DNA from 3 places in the Virgibacillus proomii genome. Region 1 is predicted to be linked to each of the others. Evidence: riboswitches for the same ligand, from Rfam matches in the RefSeq annotation. Region 1 holds a riboswitch; each other region holds the start of a gene.

Evidence for each region. Region 1 has a riboswitch for S-adenosylmethionine ahead of BN1066_RS12470 (LLM class flavin-dependent oxidoreductase). Riboswitches for the same ligand answer to the same signal wherever they lie in the genome.
Region 2: it holds a riboswitch for S-adenosylmethionine, as region 1 does, so the genes downstream of both, BN1066_RS06220 (O-acetylhomoserine aminocarboxypropyltransferase/cysteine synthase family protein) here and BN1066_RS12470 (LLM class flavin-dependent oxidoreductase) in region 1, are expected to answer to the same signal.
Region 3: it holds a riboswitch for S-adenosylmethionine, as region 1 does, so the genes downstream of both, BN1066_RS14225 (methionine ABC transporter ATP-binding protein) here and BN1066_RS12470 (LLM class flavin-dependent oxidoreductase) in region 1, are expected to answer to the same signal.

What each region holds. Positions count from the first base shown of each region.
Region 1 covers NZ_FUFN01000010.1:1,010,717-1,020,890, reverse strand. The annotation lists gene BN1066_RS12470 (LLM class flavin-dependent oxidoreductase) at 468-1,832, opposite strand; SAM riboswitch class I at 2,082-2,186, opposite strand; gene BN1066_RS12465 (ornithine cyclodeaminase family protein) at 2,847-3,821, opposite strand; gene BN1066_RS12460 (proline dehydrogenase family protein) at 3,854-4,777, opposite strand; gene pruA (L-glutamate gamma-semialdehyde dehydrogenase) at 5,150-6,697, opposite strand; gene BN1066_RS12450 (helix-turn-helix domain-containing protein) at 7,221-7,766, shown strand; gene BN1066_RS12445 (helix-turn-helix domain-containing protein) at 7,964-8,509, opposite strand; gene BN1066_RS12440 (glycoside hydrolase family 13 protein) at 8,968-10,174, opposite strand, start outside.
Region 2 covers NZ_FUFN01000009.1:763,605-773,778, reverse strand. The annotation lists gene BN1066_RS06240 (glycine C-acetyltransferase) at 1-230, opposite strand, end outside; gene BN1066_RS06235 (hypothetical protein) at 1,654-2,277, shown strand; gene BN1066_RS06230 (YpmS family protein) at 2,766-3,377, opposite strand; gene BN1066_RS06225 (GDSL-type esterase/lipase family protein) at 3,367-4,260, opposite strand; gene BN1066_RS06220 (O-acetylhomoserine aminocarboxypropyltransferase/cysteine synthase family protein) at 4,875-6,623, opposite strand; SAM riboswitch class I at 6,841-6,966, opposite strand; gene rarD (EamA family transporter RarD) at 7,015-7,941, opposite strand; gene BN1066_RS06210 (PTS transporter subunit EIIC) at 8,764-10,174, shown strand, end outside.
Region 3 covers NZ_FUFN01000010.1:1,434,400-1,444,573, forward strand. The annotation lists gene gcvH (glycine cleavage system protein GcvH) at 1-12, shown strand, start outside; gene BN1066_RS14215 (toprim domain-containing protein) at 267-623, shown strand; gene BN1066_RS14220 (thioredoxin family protein) at 646-963, shown strand; SAM riboswitch class I at 1,031-1,141, shown strand; gene BN1066_RS14225 (methionine ABC transporter ATP-binding protein) at 1,510-2,541, shown strand; gene BN1066_RS14230 (methionine ABC transporter permease) at 2,531-3,199, shown strand; gene BN1066_RS14235 (MetQ/NlpA family ABC transporter substrate-binding protein) at 3,229-4,056, shown strand; gene BN1066_RS20330 (YuzK family famiily protein) at 4,257-4,427, shown strand; gene sufC (Fe-S cluster assembly ATPase SufC) at 5,281-6,066, shown strand; gene sufD (Fe-S cluster assembly protein SufD) at 6,083-7,390, shown strand; gene BN1066_RS14250 (cysteine desulfurase) at 7,390-8,601, shown strand; gene sufU (Fe-S cluster assembly sulfur transfer protein SufU) at 8,601-9,041, shown strand; gene sufB (Fe-S cluster assembly protein SufB) at 9,085-10,174, shown strand, end outside.

The DNA.
Region 1 (10,174 bases):
ATCTTATACGATAAAGTGAAACTTCATTCAGTAGGAGTTTTCTTTCATCTCGTACTGAATGTTAGTACCATAAGGGTATAACCTAAAGGCCTTAAACGAATCGGGCATTTAGGTGCCGTTTTCTCCCACTTAGACCTTTTGTATCAACTCAAGATTTTTGAAGTGGGAGTCTTACGGCACCTTACATGCGGGATGATCATAAAAAAAGCCATAAATCACCAATCATACGACCATCCCGGATATCCTAAAAAGTAGCAGCACTTAAATAGGTTGCCGAAAAGGAAGATTCCAAGAATTATATGGGCCAAGACCACTTCCGATCACAAAATCACGGGTGTGCTTTGTTTTCTTTGCACTAACCAAGCCAAGAAATAAACATAACGGAAAGAAAAACAGTAAAACCAATCCAAATATAGGTTGTAATAGAACTCATCCATTCTCCCCTCCTCACTTATTAGAAGAACGTATTAAACGGTTAAACCGTTACGGGCAGGATGTTCATCCGATATATTTACGTGACCTTTTCCAAATAAATGTTCCCTTAAAGTAACTGCTTCATAGTTTCTTCTGAAAATACCCCGTTCTTGTAAGACGGGTACAACATAATCAACAAATTCAGAAAAAGTTCCAGGGGAGTAAAATTGCGCAATATTGAAGCCATCTATATCCCCTTCTGTTGCCCAAACTTGCATTTCATCAGCGATTTGTTCAGGTGTCCCAATAAATTTTACAGTACCATTACCAAGTCCATGATTTTTTACCGCCTCTTTTAGTGTCCATTTCTTATTTGGATCTTTTGTGTACATATCTAAATTACCTTGTACAGCATCTGTTTCCATATTTTCAATATATTGATCAGGGTCATATTGGGCGAAATCTATTCCTGTATGTCCCGACAATAAAGCTGCAGTTCCCTCATAACTGACGTGTTCTGTTAATTGCTGATACTTTCGGTACGCTTCTTCTTCCGTTCGACCAACAATTGGAAGTATCATTAAAAAAATCTTTATATTTTTTGGATTTCTACCTTTCTTTTTTGCTCGCGCTCGTAAATCAATGGTGTATTCTTTTACAGCTTTTAAGGAATGGTTTTTCGTAAATACTGCTTCCGCATGCGTAGCAGCAAAATCCCTTCCTTTTGGTGAGGCACCAGCTTGAAAAATAACCGGAGTTCGTTGCGGAGATGGCTCTACTAAATGCGGACCAGGAACATTGAAATATCTACCCTTGTGATTAATCAGATGCACTTTATTCGGATCAGCAAATTGATCATTGTTCTTGTCATAAACAACGGAATGTTCCTCCCAACTATGCTCCCAGAGCTTATACACCACTTCCAAAAATTCATCTGCTCGTTGATACCGAAGCTCTTTTGGTAAGCGGTCTTTAAGCCCAAGGTTTTTTGCTTCACTTTCCAAATATGAGGTCACGACATTCCAAGCAATCCTTCCATTGGTTAAGTGATCCAATGTAGAAAGCTGCCTTGCTAATGAATAAGGCTGTGCATAAGTAGTAGAAATAGTCGCAGCAAATCCTAAGTGCTTCGTCACAGCGGCCATAGCGGAAATGGGTACAAGCGGATCATGTGCCGGAAGCTGAACTGCATGCGTTGTTGCTGCACGATGGCTATTTTCATACGTGCTATACGTACCTAATACATCGGCAATAAATAGAGCATCAAATTTTCCTTTTTCTAATATTTTCGCTACTTCTGTCCAGTACGATAAAGTATTATGTTTCCTTCCTAAATCTTTGTCATGTTTCCATAGCCCAATAGAATGCGGTGATGGTGAGTTTTGAATAAACCCATTTAAATGAATTTGCTTTGTCATCTTTTAATCTCCTCCATAATTGATATTTTCCAAGGGAGCACCCTTCATTAACTTAAATTAAATTATCCACATCGTTTTAGTTGGTTTTATAGTACTATTTGGTTAAACCGTCTCGTTAATACTAGGATCTATTCAAGCAACCACTTCGTCGGATTAAAAATTAGACATAAAAATTTTTTGGCATTGAGTTGGCTTCTAACTAAAAATGCCCCTTCCGATGAGGAAGAGGCATACATAACCATACAACACTTCTCATCTTTCAAGCAAAAAGCTTGCTGGAATTAGCACCTTGTTACAAGTAACGGTTGCTGCGGGATCACAGGACCAGGTTCCTCCCCCGACTCGAGATAAGATAAAATTATTTATAAATAACATTTTCGGGTAATACTCCATTTTGATGATTCCATCCTATTGAGCTATCATTATTATATCAAAACTAATTACCATCTATATAATATACTGTTAACAATAAACTTAACTTTGAATTAATTTTAATCTAAAAACGAACCTCTTTTCTGCAGAATATGTTTATATACTGATATACAGCTGAGTTAGAGACAATTATGTGGAAGTTGAAAATAAGTTAAAAACTTAAAATAATTGTTTTATATCGATCCTGTACGATAATGTCAGAGTTTAGGAATAAGTCACCGAACCTCTTTATTAGGATTACTTTTTGTTTTTTCCTATATGACAAAATGACAAAATAAAATATACAATTAAAATGACAGCCCGTATAAAGGATAATTGAAACGTAAATGTTTCAAAATTAAAAAACCTATCCTTCTTGATTTGTCACATTGGAGCTAGAAGTTCGATTTAGGAAGTGTATCCGTTTAATTCTTTCTTTAATTTTTATGCGGATCACCAATTAAAATCGAGTGCCGCATTTCTCTGTACCAGATATTTTTTATTACTAAAACGCAAAAATAGATTTTCATTTTTTGCTGTTATAGAATATTACAACTAATAATACTTAAAACAAAATAATCTGTCAAGTCATATTTTTGTGAATTATATTTCAACTATTTGACCACAACTTAATAAAATTGCCTTTTTATAAATGCCTGTAGCGACGACTAAATCAAAATATGCGGACCCCACCGATTTAAAAAAGGTAATTTCATCATCAGAAGAACGAGATAATAATTCATAATCCATTAGTTCCCCTACTATATCCCAAAAGTTAAAATCGCTTTGCTTTTCAGCGTAAATTAATTCTCCTGCTTCTTCTTTTGCACTAGAAAGATCATCAACAACAATCTGAGTAGCACGTTTAATAGTTACAAGATCAACCTCTCTCATCGAAGGTAAAAATGAACCAATCCCATTTATATGCGTTCCTGGTTGAAGATCCTTTCCAGCAAATACAGGTTCATGCGATCGTGTACTGCATATTATAATATCAGCTACTTGCACTATTTCTTTCGAGCGATTAACGACTCTAACAGGTATATCTACTCCCGAAGCTAAAAGATTTGTTTTAAAGCGTACAGCTTTTTCCAATGTCCGATTATATAAAACTATTTTTTCAAGTTCTCGTACAGCAAGTACACCCATCACTTGTTCAAAAGCCATTGCCCCAGTACCAATTATACCTAGTATTTTGGCATTAGCACGTGCGAGTTTGTCTGTAGCAATCGCACTTAATGCCCCTGTGCGTAAACGCGTTAAATAAGAAGCATCCATCATACAAATATGCTCACCGGTTGCAGCATCTGTCAGTAAAAGGACGCCCTGCGTCGTTTTTTTACCTTGTTTAGGGTTTTCGGGGAAAATGCTCACGACTTTTATCGATGCAATATCTGATGATAGATCTGCACTTGGCATATACAAGCTGGAGGCTTGATATTTCGGTAGACTAATCACCGTACGATGGGGGTTTACTATCTTTCCAGACTTTTTTGCATCTAATCCTAGTTTTATATCTTTTATCGCATCACTTATCGAATAGTGAGCTTGAATTTCCGTTTTTGAAATAATTAACATGGAACGCTCCTTTTCTGGCATTCAAAAGTCATTCATTTTGATTTTTTTAAAACTCCTCTTAAAACAAACATAACATTGGCAGGACGCTCTGCTAAACGTCGCATATTATAGCCAAACCAATCTTCACCATAAGGCAGGTAGATTCTAACTTTGTAGCCTTCTTTTAATAATCTGTCCTGCAGGTCATTCCGAATCCCATAAAGCATTTGAAATTCGAATTGATCCCGTGATAGATGATAGGTTTGTTCTAGTTCCTTTGTATATTCGATTATTTCATCATCATGTGTTGCTATTGCCGTATAATTACCATACAATAAGTTTTGTTTGATTATTTTTTTGTAATTTTTATCGACATCGGCTTTATTAGGAAAAGCAACCTCCTCGGATTCTTTGTATGCTCCTTTAACTAAACGCAAATACGGTTTATATTTATTCAATGCCTCTAAATCTTTTTCTACTCGATATAAATAAGCTTGTAAAACCGTACCGACATTATCGAATTCCTGTTTTAAAGTAGTAAAAATATCTAACGTCTGCTCCAACCGCCCATAATCTTCCATATCCAGCGTTACAATCACTTGATGTTCTTTCGCCGTCTGCATTATATTGCGCATGTTTTCCATAACAAGCTCGTAAGAAATATCCATTCCTAATGATGTTAGCTTTAACGACAACTCTGCATTTAATTGTTGATGAGCAATGACCTGAATAGCACGGATACATTCCTGTGCTGACTGTCTAGCTTCCGTTTCATTATCGATAAATTCGCCTAAATGATCAACCGTTATAACAAAGCCCTTTTCATTCAATTCCTTTATTTTTTTGGCAGCTTCATGAATATTTACACCTGCTACAAAGCGAGATGCTCCAAATCGGAATCCATATTTTTTGGCTGCTTTTGTTAACGCTTTATTGTTTGATAAAAACAAAAAGAAATTTCGCATTAATTGTTCCATATTTATCTTCCCTCCCAACCATCTCGAAATTCTGTCTTAGACAGAACAAAATCCTAGAAGCGCTCGGTCAGCGACGTAACAAAGAAAACATATTACTAAAAACAGGGGGATGCCAACGCCTGAGCATCAAGCCCTCCTTTAGTCGGCCTTCCTTTAGATTCGAGACGATGTTGATTTATCATAGGAAGGAAATCCAAGTTTACTAGGCATTGAGCACGCAAGCTAGACGAAGCTACTTTTCAAAAAAGTTATCCATGAAGAAACGGATATCTTCTCCTAAACACGAAAATCGGTGTAGGAAATGAAATAAAAAAGGGCCCCCTATAGTTGATGTTGCCAACTATGGAGGGAAATACGAAGTCTCTATATTAGTTAAAACATTTCAGAAGTTGTTTTTCCTTGCATATGCTGAATTAAATAGTCTGGTCCACCGGCTTTTGAATCGGTTCCAGACATGTTAAAGCCGCCAAATGGCTGATAGCCTACGATTGCCGCTGTACAGCCTCGATTAAAGTATAGGTTTCCGACATGGAAATCTTCTCTTGCCTGTTCCACATGTTCACGATTATTTGTAATAACTGCACCGGTTAAACCATACTCCGTGTTATTAGCAATATCTATAGCCTCTGTGAAATCCTTTGCTTTAGTTAAAGCAACCACCGGTCCAAATATCTCCTCCTGCATTATTCGCGCTTTTGGATTTACATCAGCAAACACGGTTGGATGAATCATCCAGCCCTTACTATCATCACCGTCTCCACCGATTAATAACTCACCTTCTTGCTTACCAATTTCAATATAATCCATTATTTTATCGTATGCTGCTTGATCGATAACCGGACCCATAAAGTGTGTATTATCATGTGGATCGCCAACCGACAATTCATTTGTTAATTCAACGATGCGATTTTTAACTTCTTCATAAACATCCTCATGAATAACCACCCGTGAACATGCAGAACATTTTTGACCTGAAAAACCGAAAGCAGACTGAACAACGGATTGAGCAGCTAATTCCAGATCCGCTTCTTTATCAACGATAATCGTATCTTTTCCGCCCATTTCAATAATGGTGCGCTTTAACCAAATCTGTCCCTCTTGAACTTTAGCAGCACGTTCAAAGATACGGGTACCAACCTCACGAGAACCGGTAAAGCTTATAAAACGTGTACGCGGATGATCGACTAAATAATCACCAACCTCTTTTCCCGAACCAGGAATATAATTGATTACTCCTTTGGGAAGTCCTGCTTCTTCTAATACTTCCATAAATTTATAAGCAATAACCGGTGTTGCACTGGCAGGCTTAAGCAATACTGTATTTCCTGTAACCATAGCAGCAACAGTGGTGCCAGCCATAATAGCAAATAAAAAGTTCCATGGTGAAATAACGACACCAACGCCTAGTGGGATATAATGATATTGGTTATGCTCAATTGGACGGCTATTTATTTTTACTCCATCCTTCAACTTCAACATTTGCCTTCCGTAATACTCTAAGAAGTCAATTGCTTCAGCAGTATCTGCATCTGCTTCCTTCCATGGCTTACCGCCTTCCTTTATTAGGTGCGCAGTAAATTCGTACTTCCTTCGGCGAATAATTGCTGCTGCGCGAAATAGCAAATCTGCTCGGAATTTTGGATCCGATTTTCTCCAAGTGGTAAAAGTTTTATCCGCTACTTGTATTGCTTTTTCTGCTAATTCCTGATTCGCCTTAGAGACATAGCCAACTACCTCATTCTTATTAGCCGGATTTACAGATACGATTTTCTCTTCGGTTGTAACTCGTTCCCCGCCAATAATAAGTGGATATTCCTTACCAAGCTCTTTCTCCACTTTTTTAAGGGCAGAAAGCATTTTTTGCTTATTTTCTTCCACTGTAAAATCAGTAAATGGCTCATGTTTGTATGGTACTACCATGTAAAAACCCCCTTATTATAATTGAACACCCCAAAAAGGAAGCGTTTTCAATAAGATCAGCACTTTAACGATTCAAAGTTATACTGCATTATTTAATTACCACCATAATCCTTTTTCGATTATATTATTATTTGTTTTCTTCTCAATTGGAGTATATTGATATATATACTTAGAACGGTAATAATTTTTAAATTATTTTTCTTAAAATAATTTAAGTATTACTTAAATTGTGGTTAACTAAATTATAAGACAGTTTTTGCTTTTTCGTCAACTAATTGCTTAGAGGTTATTCAAAAAGGGATAAGAATGCCTAATGGAACTAACGGATTTTTCTTATGTTGTTTTTTCAACCCATATAATTTTTTGAGCAAAAAGTGTAAGCCTCGGGTTAGCGAAGTTTGCTAGTCGCTCGAGCGCTTACGCTGGACGACGAAGAAGGAATTGCAAAAAAGGATATGTGGCATGTAAAAACGGATCTCGTTTTCCAGACAGTCAAAAAACTACCCAGAAAGGAGAGGGATAAATGGAAACATCATGGAATCTTGGAGTAAGAATCAAACAGCTGCGCAAGCAAAAGAACTTAACATTAAAAAACATTTCCGAGAAAACGGGATTATCTATCAGTTTTTTATCCCAATTAGAACATTCTAAAACATCAGCTACTTTGGAGTCATTTAAAAAAATTTCCGATGCCTTAGAGGTTCACCCTAGCTATTTTTTTAATCAACCGAAATCTTCCCGCTCTGTCATTACGCGAAATATTGTAGATACATTGAATGCAACAGAAAATCGCTTTATTTATAAAAATTTATCTGGCAGGATGGAAAATCCAGCTTTTATTCCTAATCTTATAATTCTCGATCCTGACGCAAATCGCGGCAATAATTTTTCTCATAAAGGGCAGGAGTTTTTATACGTGTTAGAAGGAACATTAACGATTGAGGTAGACCATCAACTAGAAGTGTTACATCCACATGATTGTGTTTTCCTGGATTCATCCAAGCCACATTATTGGTATAACAGAACAGATAAACCGATTAAGTTTTTATGTATTTCTACAACAGAATAAGACCACACAGTACTGGTTGTGCGGTCTTATGTTACATGTAACAACGAGTTTTAGCGGAAGCGTAAAGGTAAACAATGGATATTAAATCAGATTTTATAATGAATATATAAAATTGGTATAGATAAAGAACAATCATCTGTTTGCTTTGGCTATGTCTCTCGTCTTCTAATATTACTACTTGAGACTAGATCACCCTTTTATAAATGGCTGTCAATAAAAACTGTTAGTACTTTAGCAGGCTCATTATCAACAGGAACAAACAGATGAGGTTTACCTCCTTTAAAATAAGCACTATCTCCTTTTTCCATATAGTGCTGCTTACCTTCATAGCGTAAATAAATTGCCCCTTCTAATATATAAATAAACTCATCCTGTGAATGCGTGTAAGCCTCATGTCTTATATTCATATCACGCGGTGTCACATGGACAATCGTTGGTTCAATCCCACTAAATCTAGAACGGTTCGCCAACAATTCATATGAATACCCCATATTGTCATCGCCTACCTTAAACTGACGCTTTGTATGGGAAAGGATGACTAGATCACGTTCTTCCTGATCATCAAGTACCCATGATAATGGAACATGTAATGCCTCACTAATCTTTGATAATGTGGCTATCGCTGAAGCAGTTTGTCCATTTTCAATCTTTGATAATAAACTTTTTGATATACCGCATTCATCTGCCACTTGCTGTTGTGTTTTTTTTGCTCGTAGACGCATTTGCTTAATTTTTGCTCCAATATTGTTCAGATTTATTGTTATTCTCCCCTTCCACTATAATAAATACCTAACTTCAACCAGAACCGAATACTTATTGTATCAGTTTTGCATACAATTAAATGCAAGAAGAAAATGTTTACTAGTGTTATGTAACTGATGCAAACAATCGACTAGTTGCACTTGTTCTTAAAACATTAAAGGTAAGTGCTCTTTATACAACTGGTAATTAAGAGAAAGAAGACAATGGATGGAATCAGTTGTTCATCGCTTCACCTGCATTTCATCCATGGCGGGTAGTACTTTCCCGCCCTCCCTCTATTAAAGATAAATATATTTAATCATAAAATAGAAGCGAACCAACGTCAAATCAATATTGGGAAAAATGAATACACTCCTAAATGAATACCTGTTACAAGTAAGTTCGAGAAAAAGCTAGAATACATATCGTTTTAATACATTCTAGCCCTGTAAATATAGAATTAGTTATTTAACAGTTGGTAAACTCTTGCTTCATAAGGTCTTAGAGAAACCTTATTCATATCCCCCGAAGACGGTGCTGGATAATTACTAATAAGTAACTTGCTATCAGTTAGCGTTACGTTTTTCGGTAAAATGAACTCCGCTTCCTCATGGAATAGATTTGTAATCACTATTACTTTTTGATCTTCAAGCGTCCTTACATACGCATAGATTTGATCATGATCTTCTAAAATAAGATCATAACTGCCATAAATAAGTACTGGGAGCTCTTTTCTTAACTGGATTAACTGACGATAATAATGATAAATGGAGTTTGGATTAGCTAGTTCACGTTCGACATTCACTTCCTTATAATTAGGATTTACTTTTAGCCAAGGTTTTCCTGACGTAAAGCCTGCATTTTCTTTATCATTCCATTGCATTGGTGTCCTAGAGTTATCTCGTCCATTTTTCCAAATGATTTTCATGATCTCTTCATGACTTTTTCCATTTTCCCGCTCGTCTGCATACAGATTTTTGCAGGAAACATCGTTGTAATCCTCAATGGAATCAAACTGAACATTGGTCATCCCAATTTCCTGACCTTGATATATAAACGGCGTTCCTTGCATCAGAAAATAAAGAGTAGCTAAACATTTTGCTGATTCTCTGCGATAAGCTTGATCATTTCCCCAGGTTGATACCGAACGAGGCTGATCATGATTTTCCAAAAACAGCGCATTCCATCCATTTCGCTCAAGGCCTTTTTGCCACTTGGTTAATGTCCTTTTTAATGCATGAATATCCAATCCACCGGAAATACTTTTTCCCCAAAGGTCGAGATGTTCAAATTGAAAAACCATATTAAATTTACCCTCTTGCTCACCAACCCATAAATGAGCATCGTCTACCGTTACACCGTTCGCTTCACCAACGGTTACAATATCATACTTAGCAAATGTTTCTTGTTTTAATTCTGCTAAAAACTCATGAATTCCTTCACGATTCATATGACCTTCAAAGGAAGGAGCATATTTTTTATTTTCCGGATTTGGCACATCTGGAAATCCTGGCACCTTTTTAATATGAGAAATAGCATCAATACGAAATCCATCAATCCCTTTATCCAACCACCAATTAATCATATCGTATAAACTTTTACGGACATTTGAATTTTCCCAGTTTAAGTCGGGCTGTTTCTTGGAAAAAACATGCAAATAATACGCG
Region 2 (10,174 bases), on a different contig from region 1:
CCTGCACCGGCACCATGAGAATCAACCGCTTGTTTTGCAACTTTTTTTAACCGTTCATCTGTAGCTAGCCCAAGGTAGTTATTGGAAGAAAGGTTAATTAGCATTCTTCCACCTATTTTGATTTCTGGACCATTTGGCCCTTCAACCGGATCAATTTCATTATATAAACCACGTTCTTTTAAATCTGCAATATTTTCATTTAAAAAAGAATCCAATGCTTTACTTGTCATTTTGCTTGTTTCCTCCTTTTATGTGAGTTTATGTAGTTTCTAAATATTTTAAACAAATAATGGATAAAAGCATGTTTCTTTTTCAGTTTAACACAACTTATACGAAATGTTTAATGGAAGAATACGTACAAACAGTAGTTAAGAAAAACTTAAAAAATAAATCGTTGTAAACATATTGTTAACTTTCTGGGAACCTATATCTGTTTCTACATCGTGGAGATTTTTTTGATAATAGATTCGTTGTCTAGTTTATCCCGCATGTAAGGTGCCGTAAGACCACAACTTCCGAGAAGTTTAAATTGGAGAAAACGGCACCTAAATGCCCGATTGGCTCATCTAACATTTCTTGGGGAAAGCATACCAAGAAATGAAGTTTCCCTTTATCCCGCATGTAAGGTGCAGTAAGACTCCCACTTCAAGTCCTGAGTTGATACAACAGAGTCTAAGTGGGAGAAAACGATACCTAAATGCCCGATTCATTCAAAGGTTTTTAAGCTCAAGCTTCTAGCAAACCTGTTCCTCCTCCTGTGATAAGTTCACATTGGCTCGAATCTAAAGGAAGGCCGACGAAAAGCAGGCTTGCCGCTTAAGCGTCGGCATACCCTTGTTTTAGAGGCATGTTTTCTTTTACCTCATCAAAAGCTAACCGGTTTATCCATCGAAAAACAAGCACGTGCACTTTTATTCCTTGCTTATGCTTAAGTTGCAAACTTGTAAGATTTACCTGCGAAAATGTCACCAAAAACAATGGTTTAAGCGTGTGAACTTTTTTATACTATAGGAAAGTATAAAACTTTAGGCTTTATCGTATAAGAAAAACTACAGCTTTCGCCATAAAGACTCGACGGCAAGCCAAGTTTTTCTAATACTGAATATAGATACTAGGTAGAAAAAACGAAGAACCAATCGCTCCCTATCTCTACTTTGGGCGAAGGGAAAGGAAGAGGACAATGAAGAAAATTCTTGTTGTACTATTTTTAATCTTAATCATTACTTTTGGCGTGTTTGGATATATTGAATTAAGCAGTAGCAATACTAATAAAATTGTCCAAACTGTATTAAAATAAATCTTTAGAAGTTTGTGTTTAATCATAACGTATGAAATAACGTTGTTGATATTCAATCAAATAGACAATTGTATTTTTAAGTGTGATGAAGTGATTGAAGTCATCGACAAAACAAAAATTTATTGTAAAATAAATGAAAGGTAGTAATTAGCTTTCATTATCATTTAGTTGTACTTAGAGAAAATAGCTTTTTATTAGACTTGTGCAATTTGCTTTTTTTTGTACTATAGGAAAGTATAAGAAAAAACGATAGCTTTCGCCATAAAGACTTGGCGACAAGCCAAGTTTTTTCTAATATAGTAATAGAAGGGGGAAGCTTAGTTCTTTCATTTACGGCTGGGGAGGAGGACTGGATATTGAGTGAGAAAACCATTTATTTTCTTTTTACAGATACGGGAACAAACTTAGCGAAAGCGATTAACTTTTTTACAAAACAATCTTTAAATCATGTTTCTATTGGATTTGATAAAGAGTTACATGAGCTTTACAGCTTTGGACGTAAACAGCCAAGGAATCCGTTTATTGGTGGGTTTGTAAGAGAGGATATTCACAGTGATTTTTTGAAAAAGTCAAACTGCGCTGTTTATCGCTTTATTGTAACAGAAGAGGAATTTAGAAAAATAGTAGATCATATTAAACGAATTGAGAACCAAAAACGGGAATATCGTTATAATTTTATTGGGCTAATTGGAATATTGCTACAAATTGAGATTAACCGTAAATGTGCATTTTTCTGTTCACAGTTTGTTGCTACTGTTTTAAAGGATGTAAAAAGCTTCCGTCTTGCTAAACCAACATGTTTTGTTACACCAGGAGATATTCGAGCACAAAAAGGGATGGAGCTTATCTATCAAGGGGTGTTAGAAGAATATCCGTATAGTAAAAAGAAGCAGAATAAAACTAACATAGAGTCAACAAAAGTGAAGCAATCATTTATTTTTTTATTATCTTCAAAGGTAAAACGGTTTGTAATCCGTTAAACAGAATTCAAAAGAGACTGGACGAAATCCCAGTCTCTTTTTTGACATATCAAGTTTTGGGGGATAAAAAATAAAAATTTTTACGTTTGCAAGTGGAAAAAATGGGAGACAGAGATTTGGTATCAGCTATGTTTTTTGAGGAAAAGTCTTCGCAGGCACAGGTGGCTTTTTTACACTATAGGAAATATAAAACTTTAGGCTTTATCCCGCATGTAAGGTGCCGTAAGACTCCCACATAAAAATCCTGAGTTGATACAAAGAGTCAAAGTGGGAGAAAACAGCACCTAAATGCCCGATTCGTTTAACTAACATTTCTTGGGAAAAGCATTCCAAGAAATGAAGTTTCACTTTATCGTATAAGAAAAACGATAGCTTTCGCCAGAAAGACATGGCAACAAGCCAAGTTTTTCCAAACTAGTTATCTTACTGTAAGGTATGCCTGACACCTGAGAATCCATGTTCTCATGGTACAAAAAGATACAGTTTGATTATTCAATTCCCAATGTTTGATATGGCACTCTAAATTTGAATGCTATATTATTTGCTTCTAAATCAATGTGCTCGACCTCAATCTGAAAGTTGCTTTTTAGCTTTATATCGGTAACAGCAAGATAAATTTCTTCTTTTTTCGGATTAACTATAACCCACTCTGGCATTGGCAAATATTTTTTAATATACTCCATAATCTTTTGGTTTGGTAATGCCAATAAACCAATGGAGATAGATCTTTGTTTTAAAATAATATCCCCGTTTTCTTGAACAAATGGTTCTAAATGGACAGATAATGGAACAGTTGAAGAAAATACCGGCAATTCTCCAATTAAATGCACATCTTCACCTAATTCAACACGATATCGATGATTTGTTCCCTCTAAAAGCTGATCAATATAAGCATTAACCAGTTCGTTCAAATTTTCTTTTGTTGTTCGTACTACAAACTCGGAGCTTTCACTATTTGGCTTAGCAGAAGGATCAGGATAATCCACTTCTGAAACCGGCCAGAAAATAAATATTAGAAATAGCAGGAACAAAATGATATTTAGAGATAATAAGGCTATAAACCATTGCTTCCATTTCCTTTGTTCAATCCTATTCCCCATACGAGTCATCTTCTTTCTCTTTGTTAATATACTCCAGTACGCGTTCGGCTATAAGCTGATAACCAAGACGATTAGGGTGAAAGTTGTCATCTGCAAATACTTCTTTGGCAGTATTATCAAACAAATCCATCATAGGTATAAAATACGTATGGTCGATTTTTTTTGTAACGTTTCCACCAGTTGTGTTCCAATCTTTAGCTATGATTTCTAATTCTTGAATATCTTTAAAATACCTCGCAAAGGGGTTGTAAAAGCCTAATAAATAAATGTCTGTAGCAGGATTGATACGCTTTATTTTTCCAATGATTTTAACTAAGCGATTTTCATAGTTTTGTCGCTCGATAGTAAAATCGTCCATTTCCAAATTTGTGATATTTTCCTTCAATACTTGCATAATATCATTAGCTCCAATGGTAATTAATACAATATTTGCCCGTTGAATAGAGGAATTAATATCTGGTTCATTTAAACTTTTTAGCAATTGATCGGATCGATTGCCCCGTTTACCAAAATTATCAAACGTACCAGTACTTTTGCGCTTGTTGAACATTTGCTCTAAAACACCTATATATCCTCCTTGCTTCGTTTCATCCCCAATTCCTTGTGTTAACGAATCACCAATCGCAGTAATATGGACCGGTTCAGAAAAATATTTAATCACTGGCTGTTCTTTTTTTAATGCTGATGTATGATATGGGCGCTGTTTATGTTCTTTTATTATATTCACTTTTCCATATGCTTTTGTCTTATGTGGCTGCCCATTTGTTTCTTGATCTTTATTGGTTAAAGCGATTGGCGATTGGAACAGAATGAATAACCCTATTCCAGTGATTAGCATAAAGATAATGCCAAAAAAGTACTTGTTTTTACTGTTTTTTTGCATATTTCATCACACCGCTGCTGTATTTATTGTGTAAATTTAATTAGGGGGTAAACTCGTTAACTCCAAATGATATGTTATGTATAGAGTTCGGTCATCTACTCTTAGTTTACCGCAAATTGACTATTATAAACCTTTCTATCTGTGAAAAATAAAGATCGCCTCCAAATTTGTAAGGCGATCAAGAAAGGGAAGGTTACTTATAATTTTTCCAATTTTATAATAAAGTAAACCTTTAAATATAATAATATTGACTTTTAGAGGCTGTTTAAAAAGTAGGGTAAAATGGACATCGAGTTTCTTCGCACGTTAGAACGGATAAATTTTTTTTAGCGTTGAAGTTCATTCAACGTAGTTAAAAATTTTTAAGTTCTAAGTATACGTGTAACTAAGGCTATGGTCTGCGCTTTGCTGCTAGCCAAGTTTTTCTAAACATACACTTTTATTGGATTTTTTAAGAAAAATCAAGTTTAGCAGAACTTCAACTGGTAACAGAATCTTTACTATTGCTTGATTTTCTCTGATTTTGAAATTTGATTTAATTTGAGACCATAATCTGGATCCTATTCGTCCAAAATCTCAAACCCAGCAAATAATGCTGAAAAAGATACCATTCATTATACGGTAACCAGACTTTTTTGATTACATCGGAGAGAAACAGCCAACTCATAAGGATTCTTCCCAGTAATAATCGGTATTCCTGCAGCTTTTACATTCTCTAACACAGTAAGATTGGCATCTGGATGTTCGATCCATAAAATCTTACCATCTTTATTAATGAACTGTTGCAATACAGTAGCCGGTAACTCAGGTTGAATGAACCAGATTGCATCCACTATGGTTGGAATAGCAGACAATTCATCATATTGAGGAAGCGTTTCTGAATGAAAGGTTTTGCCAACTTCGACGAGATCAAATCCTAATTGTTGCAATTGCTTCACTTTTTCTTTACTGCTATTATTTGCCTGTCCCAGCCCATATACTACAATCGTTTTCTTACGGACATTCCCATCTTCTCTAGCGAATGGAGAATGGAGTAACCATTCAATGGCATCATCTTCATCAGATCCAATTGTTTCAGCATTCCCAGTTGCTTTGGCAATGGCAGTATCTAATGTTTTTAGCAAATCATTTATCGATTCCAAACCGATAGATAAACGAACCATTTCTTCTGTTGTTCCACTTACTGCTAATTCTTCTGTTGACAGCTGTTGATGGGTGGTGGATGCCGGGTGAATGATTAATGATTTTGCATCACCAACATTAGCGACATGTGACCATAGTTCAATGTTGTCAATTAACGTACGACCTGCTTCTAGCCCTCCCTTGATACCAAAGGTAATAATCGATCCAGCACCATGACTGAAATATTTTTTTGCTAAATGATAGGATGGATGACTTTCCAGACCTGGATATGATACCCACTCAATTGCCGGATGGCTATTCAGATATGCAGCAACTTTCTGGGCGTTTTGGACATGCTGTGGCAAGCGTAAATGCAATGTTTCCAATCCTTGTAATAATAAAAAGGCATTGTAAGGGCTCAAACAGGCACCTATGTCACGTAACAATTGAACTCGTAATTTTGTAGCAAAGGCAGCTGGTCCTACATCGACAAACCTTAGACCATGATAGCTTTCATCTGGAACTGTAAATCCCGGGAATTTTTCATGATTCCAATTAAATCGTCCGCCATCGACGACGACACCTCCAATCGTGGTACCATGTCCACCTATCCATTTGGTCGCCGAATGTACGACAATATCTGCACCCCAAGCTAGGGGTTTTGTGATATATGGTGCAAATGTGTTATCAATAATTAGTGGAATATGATGGGCATGGGCAATCGCAGCTATTTTTTCTACATCAAATATCTGGAGGCTTGGGTTCGTAATCGTTTCTCCAAAAATAGCTTTTGTTTTGTTTGTAATAGCTGCTTCAACCTCGTTCGGATTCGTTCCATCAACAAATTTTACATGAATACCATAACGCGGCAATGTATTCGCAAATAGATTGTAAGTACCGCCGTAAAGGTTACTATCTGTGATAATTTCATCTCCTGCACTTGCTACATTAAGAATGGCAAATGTAATGGCGGCCATTCCTGAAGAAGTTGCAACAGCCTGAACTCCATCTTCTAATTCTGCTACCCGTTGTTCAAACGCAGCAACGGTAGGATTGCCAATTCGCGAATAGATATTGCCTGCTTCCTTTAATCCAAATAAGTTTTGTGCATGTGTTGTATCGTTAAAAACATAAGATGTCGTTTGATAAATTGGTACAGCTCTTGATCCTGTTGTAGGGTCAGGTATTTGCCCTCCATGTAGTAATACGGTCTCCCTGTCATGCTTTTGAAAATTTGTCATTACTTATTCCTCCCTAATAGTTTTGATGAAGAAAAAGTGAACAGCTCTTAAGAAAAAAATTTTTGACTATGCCTAGTCAGCATCGGTTCCTTCTGTTGCCTTGTTTTCTGTTTGGACGTTGCAAACCGACTCCTTTCGTTTTTGCTCACTTGAGAAGAAGAGGTAAATAAAAAAACCTCTTCCTAATAAGAAGAGGGTTTGGGTCATTCTGTTCCTCCTCTTATCTTTCAGATCATTTACAAGATGATCTGTAGGATTTAGCACCGTAAAAAGCAATATGCAGAATTGCTTTCAGGTTGCTGGGTTTCACAGGGCCTATTCCCTCCACCGCTCTTGATAAGAGATACAATTGTTAAATTACTGAATATTATATGAGTATAATGGCTTTATGTCAACTCGTAGTTTTAGAAGATGACATCTGTTTGTTTCTAAACGGATGATAAAAACTCGACAGCATATAGTTTATTAACGCAGCCCAAATAAATAAAAAAGCGATAAAATGGGCTGATGTGAAAGCTTCATCATAGAGAAATACACCTATTAACAGCATTAATGTAGGAGCAATGTATTGTAAAAAGCCAATCATTCCTAAAGTGATTCGTTTTGCTCCACTAGCAAATAATAATAATGGAACAGCAGTCATTACTCCAGCTCCCATTAATAAAAAGTTAGTGTTTGAAAAAAATTCGTTTATTTGAAAAGCATGGTCTGGAATCATAATCACATAAATAATAGCGATTGGTACAATAAGCATCGTCTCTATGGTTAGTCCAATCATTGCTTTTATATCTAGCTTTTTTTTCAATAATCCATACAGTCCAAAGGTAGTTGCAAGCAGTAAAGAAACCCAAGGAAACGTGCCATAACTAAATGTTAAATACAGAACTCCAATAGTTGCAAGAATAAACGATACGGTTTGTCTCATGGTAAAAGCTTCTTTTAGAACAATGATTCCTAATAAAATACTGATTAATGGATTAATATAGTAACCTAAACTTGCTTGTACAACATGATTACTATTTACTGCCCAAATAAAGGTTAGCCAATTTAGGCTAATGACAATAGTTGCCAATGAAATGCCTATTAATTTCCGTTTATCATGAAGCAAAGCCTTCCATTCATCTATAAATTCTTGCCAGTTTCGGGTAACTAAAACGATGATAAACATGAAAATAAATGACCAGATACTGCGATGAGCTAACGTTTCTCCAGGTGAAACATGATCAAGGAATTTCCAATAGATTGGTAGAAACCCCCATAGAACGTATGCCCCTATTGTATATAAACTACCTGATCTAATCTGAGAAACATCATTCATTTTTCTCCTTCTTTCTTTGGATAGAAGTATGGATATGATTTCTTCTTCCATTGTATGTAAGCAAAAGTCTAGCTTTCCTATGCTCGGCTAATTATATTTATTTTAGAGTTGTCTCATTAAATAATCAAGCATTGATGTTTAAAAGATTTGAATACTATTAAAAAAGGTAACATCGTGAAGGAATACTAAAGAAAAGGGACTAACACTATGTATCAGAAAAACATTTCCAATCAAATGGATGAATGTGCTTTTGAAAATAGTCGTTCCTCTAAAACAAATGAGTAGAATATTTTTCATATTCTAAAAGCAGATATTATGGGAGATGACAATAAAAATGGGAACAAATGTGATTTATGATGGAATGATTCAGCAGAATTGCTGGCAAGCTTAGCCGCATCCATATTAACCTTTCAAACTGCAAAGCAAAGCTACGTCAGCAACACATTTCCATTTTTCAAGGTCAAGGAAAGCTACGTCAGCGACACACCGGACAACGAGTTTTATGGCTTCTTAGATGTTTAACAAAGAGAAAAAGCCCTGCCAAAAAGAAGTGGATCTTAATAACATAGTTGTAAGCGGTTTTGGCTCTATTTATAGGGCTGAGGCCGTTTTTTATGTTAAGCGTGTATAAAATATATGAATCTGAAGATAATGGTTGCCTTTAAGAAATGTTAGGAAAATAACTGAATCATTAATAATAACAAAAGTGATCTAGGTCATTTTTGTTTACCTATGTAAGTTAAAAGGATATGAAAGCGCTTTTTATCTTTGGTTTTGCTGATAAAATAAAATATAAAATGCTGGTTGAGGAGGTTTAAATGGATGAGTAAGAGGAAAATCAGCGACACTATCCAAAGATTCGGGCGAACTTTACTCCTGCCAATTGGAGTACTGGCACCAGTTGGTATGATCTTAGGAATTAGTGGAGCATTGGTTCAAACTTATATGATTGAAAGGTTTCCCTTTTTAGGCTATGAAGTAGTAAACACAGTATTAATTAGTATTCGTACAATAGCAAGTGCCGTGTTTGATAATATCCCATTATTATTTGCAATGGGTGTAGCTTATGGAATGAGTAAAAAAGATAAGGGGATATCTGTCTTTGCCGCTACAACTGGTTATTTAACTTTAATCATTGCAATGCATGTTTGGCTAACCGTAACGGGTAAAATGGCAGATCCGGAGATCATGACTCAATTTGGACAAATAGAAGTATTAGGTATTCAAACAATGAATATTAATGCGGCAGGGGGGATCATCACCGGATTAGTAGCTGCCTGGGCAACGGATAAGTTTTATAATCTAGAACTGCCAACGGCTTTTGCATTCTTTTCGGGAAAAAAATCCGTCCCCATTATTACAATTGGTCTCATGACCGTCATTGGCCTGGTGATTCCTTTTATCTGGTCTTTGTTTGTAGGACTTTTAACGAATTTATCTGCCGTATATTTAAGTGTAGTTGGTCCGTTCTTTACTGCTGCAGGAGAAAGATTGTTTATTCCCTTTGGGCTTCATCATGTGTGGAATGTTCTGTTTAGATTCACGGAGGCTGGAGGGTCATATGTTATTGATGGTGAAACATACGTAGGAGTTGTCCCTGCGATGACGGAGATTTTATTTAATCAAGGGCCTAATAGTGAGTATTGGTCGATGATGCCAAAACTAACTCGTTTTATGGCACAGCAGCAAATGTTGGTAACGTTATTTATTTTTCCGGCGATTGCTTTTGCAATGTATAAAACGGCTTATAAAGAAAATAAAGCCTACGTCAAATCAATGTTAATTACAATGGTCTTAACTGCTGTTCTTGGTAATGTTACCGAACCGTTAGAATTTACATTCGTATTTATAGCTCCATTGTTATATGTTGTTTATTCTTTTATTGTTGGAATTGGTGCTGTTTTATTATCTTTTGCAGGGGTGGCGATTGGATATATACGTGGAACTATTTTTGATTTTACTATTTTCGGATTGCTTTATGAAAAAACAAATTGGATTTTTCTTGTATTGATTGGTACAGGGTTAGCTATCATAACTTATTTTTTGTTTCGTTGGGCTATCGTTCGCTTTGATATTAAAACTCCTGGACGAGAAGAACAGCAAAATTTGGATAACTCATTATTAAAGGAAAAACGTTATGGTGATATTGCAGGAATTGTCGTTAAAGCATTAGGAGGAAAAGAAAATATTTTAAATGTCGATAATTGTATTACCCGACTACGGATCGATTTAA
Region 3 (10,174 bases), 420 kb from region 1:
ATAAGTGAATAATAAAACAAAGAATAATAGCTGATGTGCAAAGGATTGCAATCAGCTTTTTAATATAGAAATTTTACCAAAGGCAATCAATCACTAAATAGCTGTGTTTCACCATATAATAAAAAGCGAATGTACAATTTGGTAGAGAAAATAAAGGGAATATGCGCTAATTAGGCAAATGGACCGTTTGGTTTCATAAATGATTACTCACCTTCTAATGCAAGAAGTGAAAGCATATCGCTTGATTTCCCAAGGAGTGCTATGTGATGATACCAGATGAATCAGAAAAAATTTTAATTGTCGAAGGGTTAACAGATAAAAAGCAAGTAAATAAAGTTATAACAGAGGATTTAACGATTGTTTGTACAAATGGAACACTTGGTATAGAACGGTTTGATCAATTGTTAGAGGATTACCAGCTAGATGAAAAGGATGTATATATTTTCGTTGATGAAGATCCTTCTGGAATAAAGCTGCGCAAACAGTTAGCTAGAGAATTGCCACATGCAAAGCATCTGCATATTAGCAGTGAATACCGAGAAGTAGCAACAACCCCTGAGAATATTTTAGCTCAAGTACTGGTAAGCAAAAGCATTGCTGTTAATCCGATTTTCTTGATTTAACTCTTATTAAAAAGGTGATCGTTTGCAACAGGTAACGAAAGAACAATTACAAAAAGATAATTATTTGCTTTATATATTCACTCCATTTTGCGGGACATGTCATGTTGCTAGAGGCATGCTTAAAAAAATTGAAGCAATGCAACAGCAGGAGATTTTCATCGAAATGAATGCATCTTTTTACCCCGATTTTATGCAGAATTACCAAATTCAAAGCGTTCCATGCTTACTCATTAAAAAAGATGGAGAAATAATGGAGAAAATCTATGCATTTAAAAATATAGCAAATATTTATCACTATTTAATAATGTATAGACCGGAAATATTCACTCATAAAAAATAAGAAATACGTTGACAGAGTTAACGAGAGCATGCTATTATATGGTTTATTCAAATTAAATATTGTTTAACTCTTATCTTGAGCGGTGGAGGGACTGGCCCAGTGAACCCGCGGCAACCTTCAAACTTCTTTGTTTGAAAGGTGCTAATTCCTGCAAAGCTTTAGCTTTGATAGATGAGGGGACATAAATGACAAACATACGTCTTTCTGTTCTCTTACAGAAAGGCGTTTTTATTTCACTATAGGAAAGTATAAAGTTTTTTAGGTTTATCCCGCATGTAAGTTGCCGTAAGACAAAATCTTGAGTTGATGCAAAGGGCCTAAGTGGGAGAAAACGGCACCTAAATGCCCGATTCGTTTAAGGGCCTTTAGGTCATACCCTTGCGGTACTAATATTCAGTAGGAGAGGGAAGCAAACTCCTACTGAATGAGTTTCACTTTATAGTATAAGAAAAACTATAGCTTTCGCTAAAGACTTGGCGACAAGCCAAGTTTTTCTAAGCCACATAGAGCATAATAAGTACGATGCGAAAAGAAGGAGGAGTAGGCGTGATATCGATTGAGGGTTTGAGTAAGATTTTTACTGCAAACAAGACAAAAACAACAGCTGTTGATGATTTAACCCTTTCGATTGATCAAGGAGATATCTTTGGTGTTATCGGTTATAGTGGTGCTGGAAAGAGTACCTTTGTCCGTCTCTTAAACCGTCTCGAAGAACCAACAAGTGGGCGAATTTTTATCAATGATCAAGAAATTACAGCACTCAGTAAGAATAAATTACGGGTAGCTAGACAGGATATAGGAATGGTGTTTCAACATTTTAATTTGCTTTGGTCACGTACGGTAGAAGACAATATTGCATTTCCGCTAGAAATTGCTGGTATTGGCAAGGAAGAAAGAAAAAAACGAGTTCAATCATTAATTGATTTAGTCGGGCTAACAGGAAAAGAAAAGGCTTATCCTGCGCAATTAAGCGGCGGACAGAAGCAACGTGTTGGTATTGCACGCGCATTAGCAAACAAGCCTTCTGTGCTGCTTTGTGACGAAGCAACATCTGCTTTAGATCCTGAAACGACAAATTCAATATTGGAATTATTAGTAGATATTAACAAGCAATTAGGTTTAACGATTATTTTAATTACTCATGAAATGCATGTTATTCGGAAGATTTGTAAAAACGTTGCTGTGATGGAAAATGGGAAAATTGTTGAAAAAGGAAATGTGTTAAATGTGTTTTCTCAACCTAAAAGTCCAGTTACCCAAAAATTCGTTCAACAAATCATGGGATACGATGAAGAAGATTATGATTTAGACTATCTAATCAATACGTATAAGCATGGAAAAATAATCAGATTGCATTTTGTCGGCGAGACGACAAATGATGCCTTAATCAGCAAACTGGTTAAAACATATGATATCGAGATTAGTATTCTACAAGGAAAGATTACTCGTACTCAGGCTGGTGCATACGGAACACTATTTATTCAAATGAGTGGCGATCCAGATGAGGTAACAGAGGCAATCATCTATGTGCAAAATGAAACCTCAGTCGAATTGGAGGTTGTACGTGATGCTGACTGAATTGTTTCCAACCATAAAAATAGAAGATTTTGCAGTTGCAACCTATGAAACATTTTATATGACGATTATCGCATTATTCGGTACGTTCATCTTTGGGATACTATTAGGATTATTATTATTTCTCACGAGTAAAGACGGGCTGTGGGAAAATAAAATGATTAACTTTATTACTGCCACGTTTGTAAATGTGTTTCGAGCTATCCCGTTTATTATCTTAATCCTATTGCTGTTCCCATTTACAAACTTGTTAGTTGGTACCACTCGGGGGCCAAACGCTGCTTTACCTGCACTCATCATTGGTGCTGCCCCATTCTATGGCAGGTTGGTTGAGATAGCTTTACGAGAAGTAGATAAAGGAGTAGTAGAAGCAGCAAAAGCGATGGGCGCAAAAACCAGAACCATTATTTTTAAAGTGCTCTTGCCAGAATCCATGCCAGCTTTAGTATCAGGAATTACAGTTACCGCGATTGCTTTAATTGGTTATACAGCAATGGCAGGTGCAATCGGTGCAGGTGGACTTGGAAGCTATGCTTATTATTCTGGCTTTCAGCGAAGAGATTTTGATATCGTATTGATCTGTTCGATACTTATTGTCATCATTGTCTTCCTATTTCAGTTTATTGGCGATTTTATCACTCGAAAATTAGATAAAAGATAACAATCACAGAAGAATAAGGAGCGAAAAGAATGAAAAAGATAATTATTTCCGTTTTGTTAGTAATTGGTTTAGGAACTGTGTTAGCGGCTTGTGGGAATGATAAGGAGGCATCTGATAAAAATACGATAAAGGTCGGAGCATCCAGTGTTCCGCATGCTGAGATTTTAGAAGAGGCAAAGCCGATATTAGAAAAAGAAGGTATTACATTAGAAATTCAAGAATATGAGGATTATGTATTACCAAATGATGATTTAGCAAGCGGAAAATTAGATGCGAATTATTTTCAACATATACCATTTCTAAAACAGACCATTAGTGATACAGGATATGAGTTAGATTATATTGATGGAATCCATATCGAGCCAATTGGTGTTTATTCAAAGGGAATAAAGAGTGTAGATAAAATTCCTGATGGGACAGAAGTCATTTTGAGTAACTCTGTACCTGATCACGGTCGTGTACTCACTTTATTCGAAAAACAAGGACTAATTAAACTGAATGAATCTGTTGAAAAGTCAGCAGCAACAATTGATGATATTGTAGAAAATCCAAAAAACTTAAAATTTACCCCTAAATATGAGGCAGCAATGCTTCCGGAATTTTACGAAACAGAAGAAAATGCATTAGTCGTAATCAATACAAACTATGCGATCGGTGCCGGGCTAAAACCGACAAAAGACGGTTTGTTTATTGAAGATGAGGATTCTCCATACGTGAATGTACTCGCAGTAAAAAAAGAAGATAAGGATAACCAAGCATTAAATAAGCTAGTGGAAGTATTACAATCTGAAAAAATTCAGAAGTTTATTGAAGAAAAATACGAAGGTGCGGTTGTACCAGTAGGCGGGAAAAAATAGTTGAAAGTAAGTCAGCGTATATAATCGTGAGTGACCGTATCTTTATGAACCGAATGGATTTCATTTCATGTAACAGAAAATAAGCAATGATATGTGCTATTATACGTTTAAATCCACTTTGTGCAGGGAACTTGTTCTGTGTTAGGCTATTGAATGTAAGAAACAAGAAAGGATGATTCCCTATTAATAGTGGAATAAAAATGAATTACACTTTGGAAATGGAAAAAGCCATGCAGCAGTCACATCATATTGGCTATGCCGAATATGAACGAAAGCTTGATAAGCGTATGGCAGTTGAAAGGAAACGTCAGAGAGAACATCGGAAGTGTAAACATTTCGCTGCTGAGTATAATCATCAGCTTTATGGATAGTTAGCTATAGATTGAAAAAGCTTCGATAGATAAATGGCAAAGAACGGCGCTTATGTGAGATGAAAGCATAAGTGCCTTTTCCTTTACCTGGAAAACGATATCTGTTTTTGCAAGGTGGATATCTTTGTATGGCATTTATCCATATTCCACTTCGGGACTTTGTGATTATCAAAAAAGGTAAAAGGACCTAGAAGTTCGACGCGGTGAAGTGTCGAGTAGCTAGAGTGTATGCAGTACAGATACATAAGCACTAGTGAAGCTTCCTCGAAACACATTCTCACGCAGGAAAAGGGGATACCAGAGAAACAAGTCAATAAAGAAAATTTGGCTAGCAGCAAGCGAAGCACAGACGATAGCCTAGTTGACTTATACTTAGAACTTAAAAATTTTTAACTACGTTGAATGAAACTTCAATGCTAAAATTTTATCCGTTCTAACGTACGAAGAAATTCGATGTGTTATTTTTAGTGACTTTTTGAGAACAACCTCTATTAAAGGTTATTTCGCCACTTCCGTGGGGTGGTCCATCTCCGCGTCAGAGTTATAACGCTTACTTGATGCTAAGCAAGGGAACTTTTGCTGATTTTACATACATGATACATAGGGCCGAATGAGAATATGACACGGAAAATAAGAAAATAAAGCATTGCTTTAGAAGATAAATAGTGTTTGGTGTATACTTAAGTTTAATGATATGCTAAGTTTACTAGAATTAATCGTAATTGGTTTCACATTTAAAAGAGTTGATAATAAATTCGAAATGCTTTAAGATTGTAATGAGAATAAAATGAGAATGAATATCACATTCATTTTCAATGTGATAATAAAAATAACAGTAGTTGGAGGTATAAATATGGCTGGATCAACTTTAGAAATTAAGAATCTGCATGTTTCAATTGAAGACAAGGAGATACTTAAAGGTGTCGACCTTACTATAAAAGGTGGAGAGTTCCATGCAGTTATGGGGCCAAATGGGACGGGAAAATCCACACTAGCTTCAGCGATTATGGGGCATCCTAAATATGAAGTTACAGAAGGGTCCATTTTATTAGACGGAAAAGATGTCTTGGAAATGGAAGTTGATGAACGTGCCCGAGCAGGTTTATTCTTGGCCATGCAATATCCTAGTGAAATTAGTGGGGTGACAACTTCCGATTTTCTTCGTTCTTCTATTAATGCTCGTCGTGGAGAAGGAAATGAAATTTCGTTAATGAATTTTATTAAGGAAATGGACAGTGTATTAGATTATCTCGAAATCGATAAGAATATGGCACAAAGATACTTAAATGAAGGGTTCTCGGGTGGAGAGAAAAAACGTAATGAAATTCTGCAATTAATGTTGCTAAAACCGGAAATTGCAATTTTGGATGAAATTGATTCCGGTTTAGATATTGATGCATTAAGAATTGTATCTAAAGGTATCAATAAGCTTCGTGATGATAACTTTGGTTGCTTAATTATTACCCACTACCAACGTTTATTAAACTACATTACTCCGGATTATGTACATGTTATGATGCAAGGTCGTATTGTTAAATCTGGCGGACCAGAACTAGCAAAACGATTGGAATCAGAAGGTTATGAGTGGATCAAAGAAGAACTCGGTATTGAAGACGAAACAGTGGAGCAAAACGCATAAGGCAAGGAGGGATACAATGACTGTAGAAACAAAACTGCCATACGATAAAGAATATATTGAACAGTTTTCCAAAGAAAGAAATGAGCCTGCATGGATGTTGGAGTTACGTGTTCAAGCTTTAGAACAGGCTGATACATTGGAATTGCCAAAGCCGGATAAAACAAAGATTGGCAAATGGAATTTTACGGAATTTAAGCATACTGCAACGGGTGAAGAAATTACATCATTAAACCAACTGCCTACTGAAATACAGGAGTTTTTAGATCAGGATAATTTACCTGAAAACCTGATTATCCAACGTAATCATTCCATAGCTCATAGTAAGCTGAGCAAGGATTTGCAAGATAAAGGCGTTATCTTTACTGATATTTTTACCGCTTTACAAAAACACGAAGACTTAGTGAAAAAATTTTATATGAAGGATGCTGTAGCGGTTGATGAGCATCGCTTAACTGCCTTGCATGCTGCTTTAATGAATGGCGGAGTGTTTGTTTATATCCCTAAAAACGTGATCATAGAGGCTCCGTTACAAACCATTTTTTGGCAGGAAGATCCTGAAGTGGCAATGTTTAATCATGTTCTAGTTGTAGCTGATGAGGGAAGCTCTTTAACATATGTGGAAAACTATTTCTCACATAACGCAAAAGAAGCAACCGTTGCAAATATCGTAACAGAAGTCATCGCACATGATAATGCTAAAATTTCATTTGGCGCTGTTGATAACTTTGCTGCAGGAACGACAGCATATAACAACCGTCGCGGCGTTGCATATCGAGATGCAACGATTGACTGGGCTTTAGGACAAATGAATGATGGAAATACGGTTTCTGAAAACATAACGTTTTTAATGGGAGAAAACTCATTATCAAATGCAAAAACAGTTTCCGTCGGACGAGGTAAGCAAACACAGAATTTTACCGCTAAAATTGTGCATCATGGCAAAAATTCAGAAGGCTACATTCTTCAACATGGGGTGATGAAGGATAAAGCTACTTCGATTTTTAACGGCATTGGTAAAATTGAACATGGTGCTTCGAAAGCAAATGCAGAGCAGGAATCCCGTGTTCTTATGCTAAGTGATAAGGCTCGCGGAGATGCTAACCCAATTCTGTTAATTGATGAAGATGATGTAACAGCCGGTCACGCTGCGTCTGTTGGTAGAGTTGATCCGTTACAGCTTTATTACTTGATGAGTCGAGGCATTACAAAAGATGAGGCGGAGCGCCTAATTATTCACGGCTTCTTAGCACCAGTTGTTAATCAATTGCCAATTGAAGCAGTGAAAAATCAATTGACTCAAGTCATTGAAAGGAAGGTATATTAATGGATGTAAAAGCCATTCGTGAGCAATTTCCTATTCTAAATCAGGAAGTGAATGGCCATCCTTTTGTCTATTTAGATTCTTCAGCTACATCGCAGAAACCAATTCAAGTGATGGAAGCTGTAGATAACTATTATCGAACATATAATTCCAATGTTCATCGTGGTGTGCATACACTTGGTACAAAAGCAACTACCGCATATGAGGGTGCTAGAGATAAGGTTCGCCGGTTTATAAATGCAGATAGCACAAAAGAAATTATCTTCACAAGAGGAACCACTACTGCGATTAATACAGTTGCTTCCAGTTATGCACGAGCTAACTTAAAAGCTGGGGATGAGATTGTAATTACACCAATGGAACATCATAGTAATATCATCCCTTGGCAGCAAGCTGCCAAAGCCACTGGTGCTTCATTAAAATATATTCCGTTACAAGAGGATGGAACGATCCGTTTAGAAGATGTAAGGAAAACTGTTACGAAGCAAACAAAAATAGTTGCAATCGCACATGTTTCTAATGTTTTAGGCACGATCAACCCGATCAAAGAAATAGCTGATATTGCCCATGAGCATGGTGCAGTAATTATAGTTGATGGTGCACAGGGTGCTCCTCACATGAAGATTGATGTAAAAGCTTTAAATTGCGATTTTTATGCTTTTTCCGGCCATAAGATGGCAGCTCCGACTGGAATCGGTGTGCTTTATGGAAAGAAAGAAATACTTGAACAGATGGAGCCGGTGGAGTTTGGTGGGGAAATGATCGATTTCGTACATCTATATGAATCCACATGGAAAGAGTTGCCGTGGAAGTTTGAAGCTGGTACACCGATTATTGCTGGAGCGATTGGTTTAGGGGCAGCAATCGATTTTCTTCAGGAAATCGGTATGGATAAAATTACAGAGCATGAGCAAAAGCTTGCTGATTATGCCATGGAGCAGTTAAGAACGATTGAAGGAATAAGAATCTATGGTCCGGAGCATCGGGCAGCACTAGTGACGTTTAATCTGGATGACATCCACCCGCATGATACAGCTACAGTACTAGATGCAGAAGGAATAGCTGTACGGGCAGGACATCACTGTGCACAGCCATTAATGCGTTGGCTTGAAGTTACTGCAACGGCACGTGCAAGCTTTTATCTGTATAATACGAAAGAAGATGTAGATCGACTAGTAGATGGACTTCGGAAGACAAAGGAGTATTTTTGGTAATGGCTTTAAATAACCTAGATACGCTATACAGGCAAGTAATTATGGATCATTATAAAAGCCCGCGAAATAAAGGAAGTTTAGATGGGGACGTTTTAAGTGTCGATATGAATAACCCTACTTGTGGAGATCGGATCCAGCTACATTTACAAGTGGCCGATGGCATTGTAAAAGATGCAAAGTTTGAAGGAGAAGGTTGCTCCATCAGCATTGCCTCAGCTTCGATGATGACACAGGCAATTAAAGGGTTAGAGTTGGAGAAGGCACTAAAAATGTCCAACATTTTTTCTAAAATGATGATGGGTGAGAAGGTTGATACGGAAGGACTAGATTTAGGAGATATTGAGGCCCTACAAGGGGTAGCAAAATTTCCAGCACGTATCAAATGTGCAACTCTTTCGTGGAAAGCCATGGAAAAAGGCGTTAAAGAAAACAGGAAGTAAAAATTCCGAAAAGATTTCATTTTAACCTAAGGAGGGTTTATGAATGGCTAAAAATATGCCAGAAATCGAAGAGTATAAATATGGATTTCGCGATCGTGACGTCTCGGTCTTTCGTTCAGGCAAAGGGCTAACCCGCGAAGTGGTTGAAGAAATTTCTAGAATGAAAGAAGAACCGCAATGGATGCTTGATTATCGTCTTAAAGCCCTTGAGCACTTTTATGAGCGTCCAATGCCACAATGGGGCGGAGATCTGTCCGAGTTAAACTTTGATGAAATTGTTTACTATGTAAAACCATCAGAAAAACAAGGAAGAACTTGGGATGAAGTTCCGGAAGAAATTAAACGGACTTTTGATAAACTGGGAATTCCTGAAGCCGAACAAAAATATTTGGCAGGTGTATCTGCTCAGTACGAATCAGAAGTTGTTTACCACAGCCTAAAAGAAGACCTGGAAGAACTCGGAATCGTATTTAAAGATACAGATACAGCTTTAAAAGAAAACGAAGAACTGTTTAAAGAATATTTTGGTAAAGTTATTCCAGCAACGGATAATAAATTCGCAGCATTAAATTCTGCTGTTTGGTCTGGCGGCTCATTTATTTATGTGCCAAAAGGGGTAAAGACCACAACACCACTCCAAGCATATTTCCGAATTAATTCAGAAAACATGGGACAATTTGAAAGAACATTAATCATCGTGGATGAAGGTGCTTCTGTCCATTATGTAGAAGGATGTACAGCACCTATTTATACAACAAACTCATTGCACAGTGCCGTTGTTGAGATCTTTGTTAAAAAAGATGGATACTGCCGATATACAACCATCCAAAACTGGGCAAATAATGTATATAACCTAGTTACAAAACGTGCAACCTGTGATGAGAATGCCACAATGGAATGGATCGATGGTAACATTGGTTCGAAAATAACAATGAAATATCCTGCTGTTCTTCTAAAAGGTGAGGGTGCTCGAGGATTAACTCTATCCATTGCGCTTGCTGGTAAAGGACAACTACAGGATGCTGGTGCCAAAATGCATCATTTAGCACCAAACACATCCTCATCCATTGTTTCTAAATCCATCTCTAAACATGGTGGCAAAGTAACGTATCGCGGTCTGGTACATTTTGGAC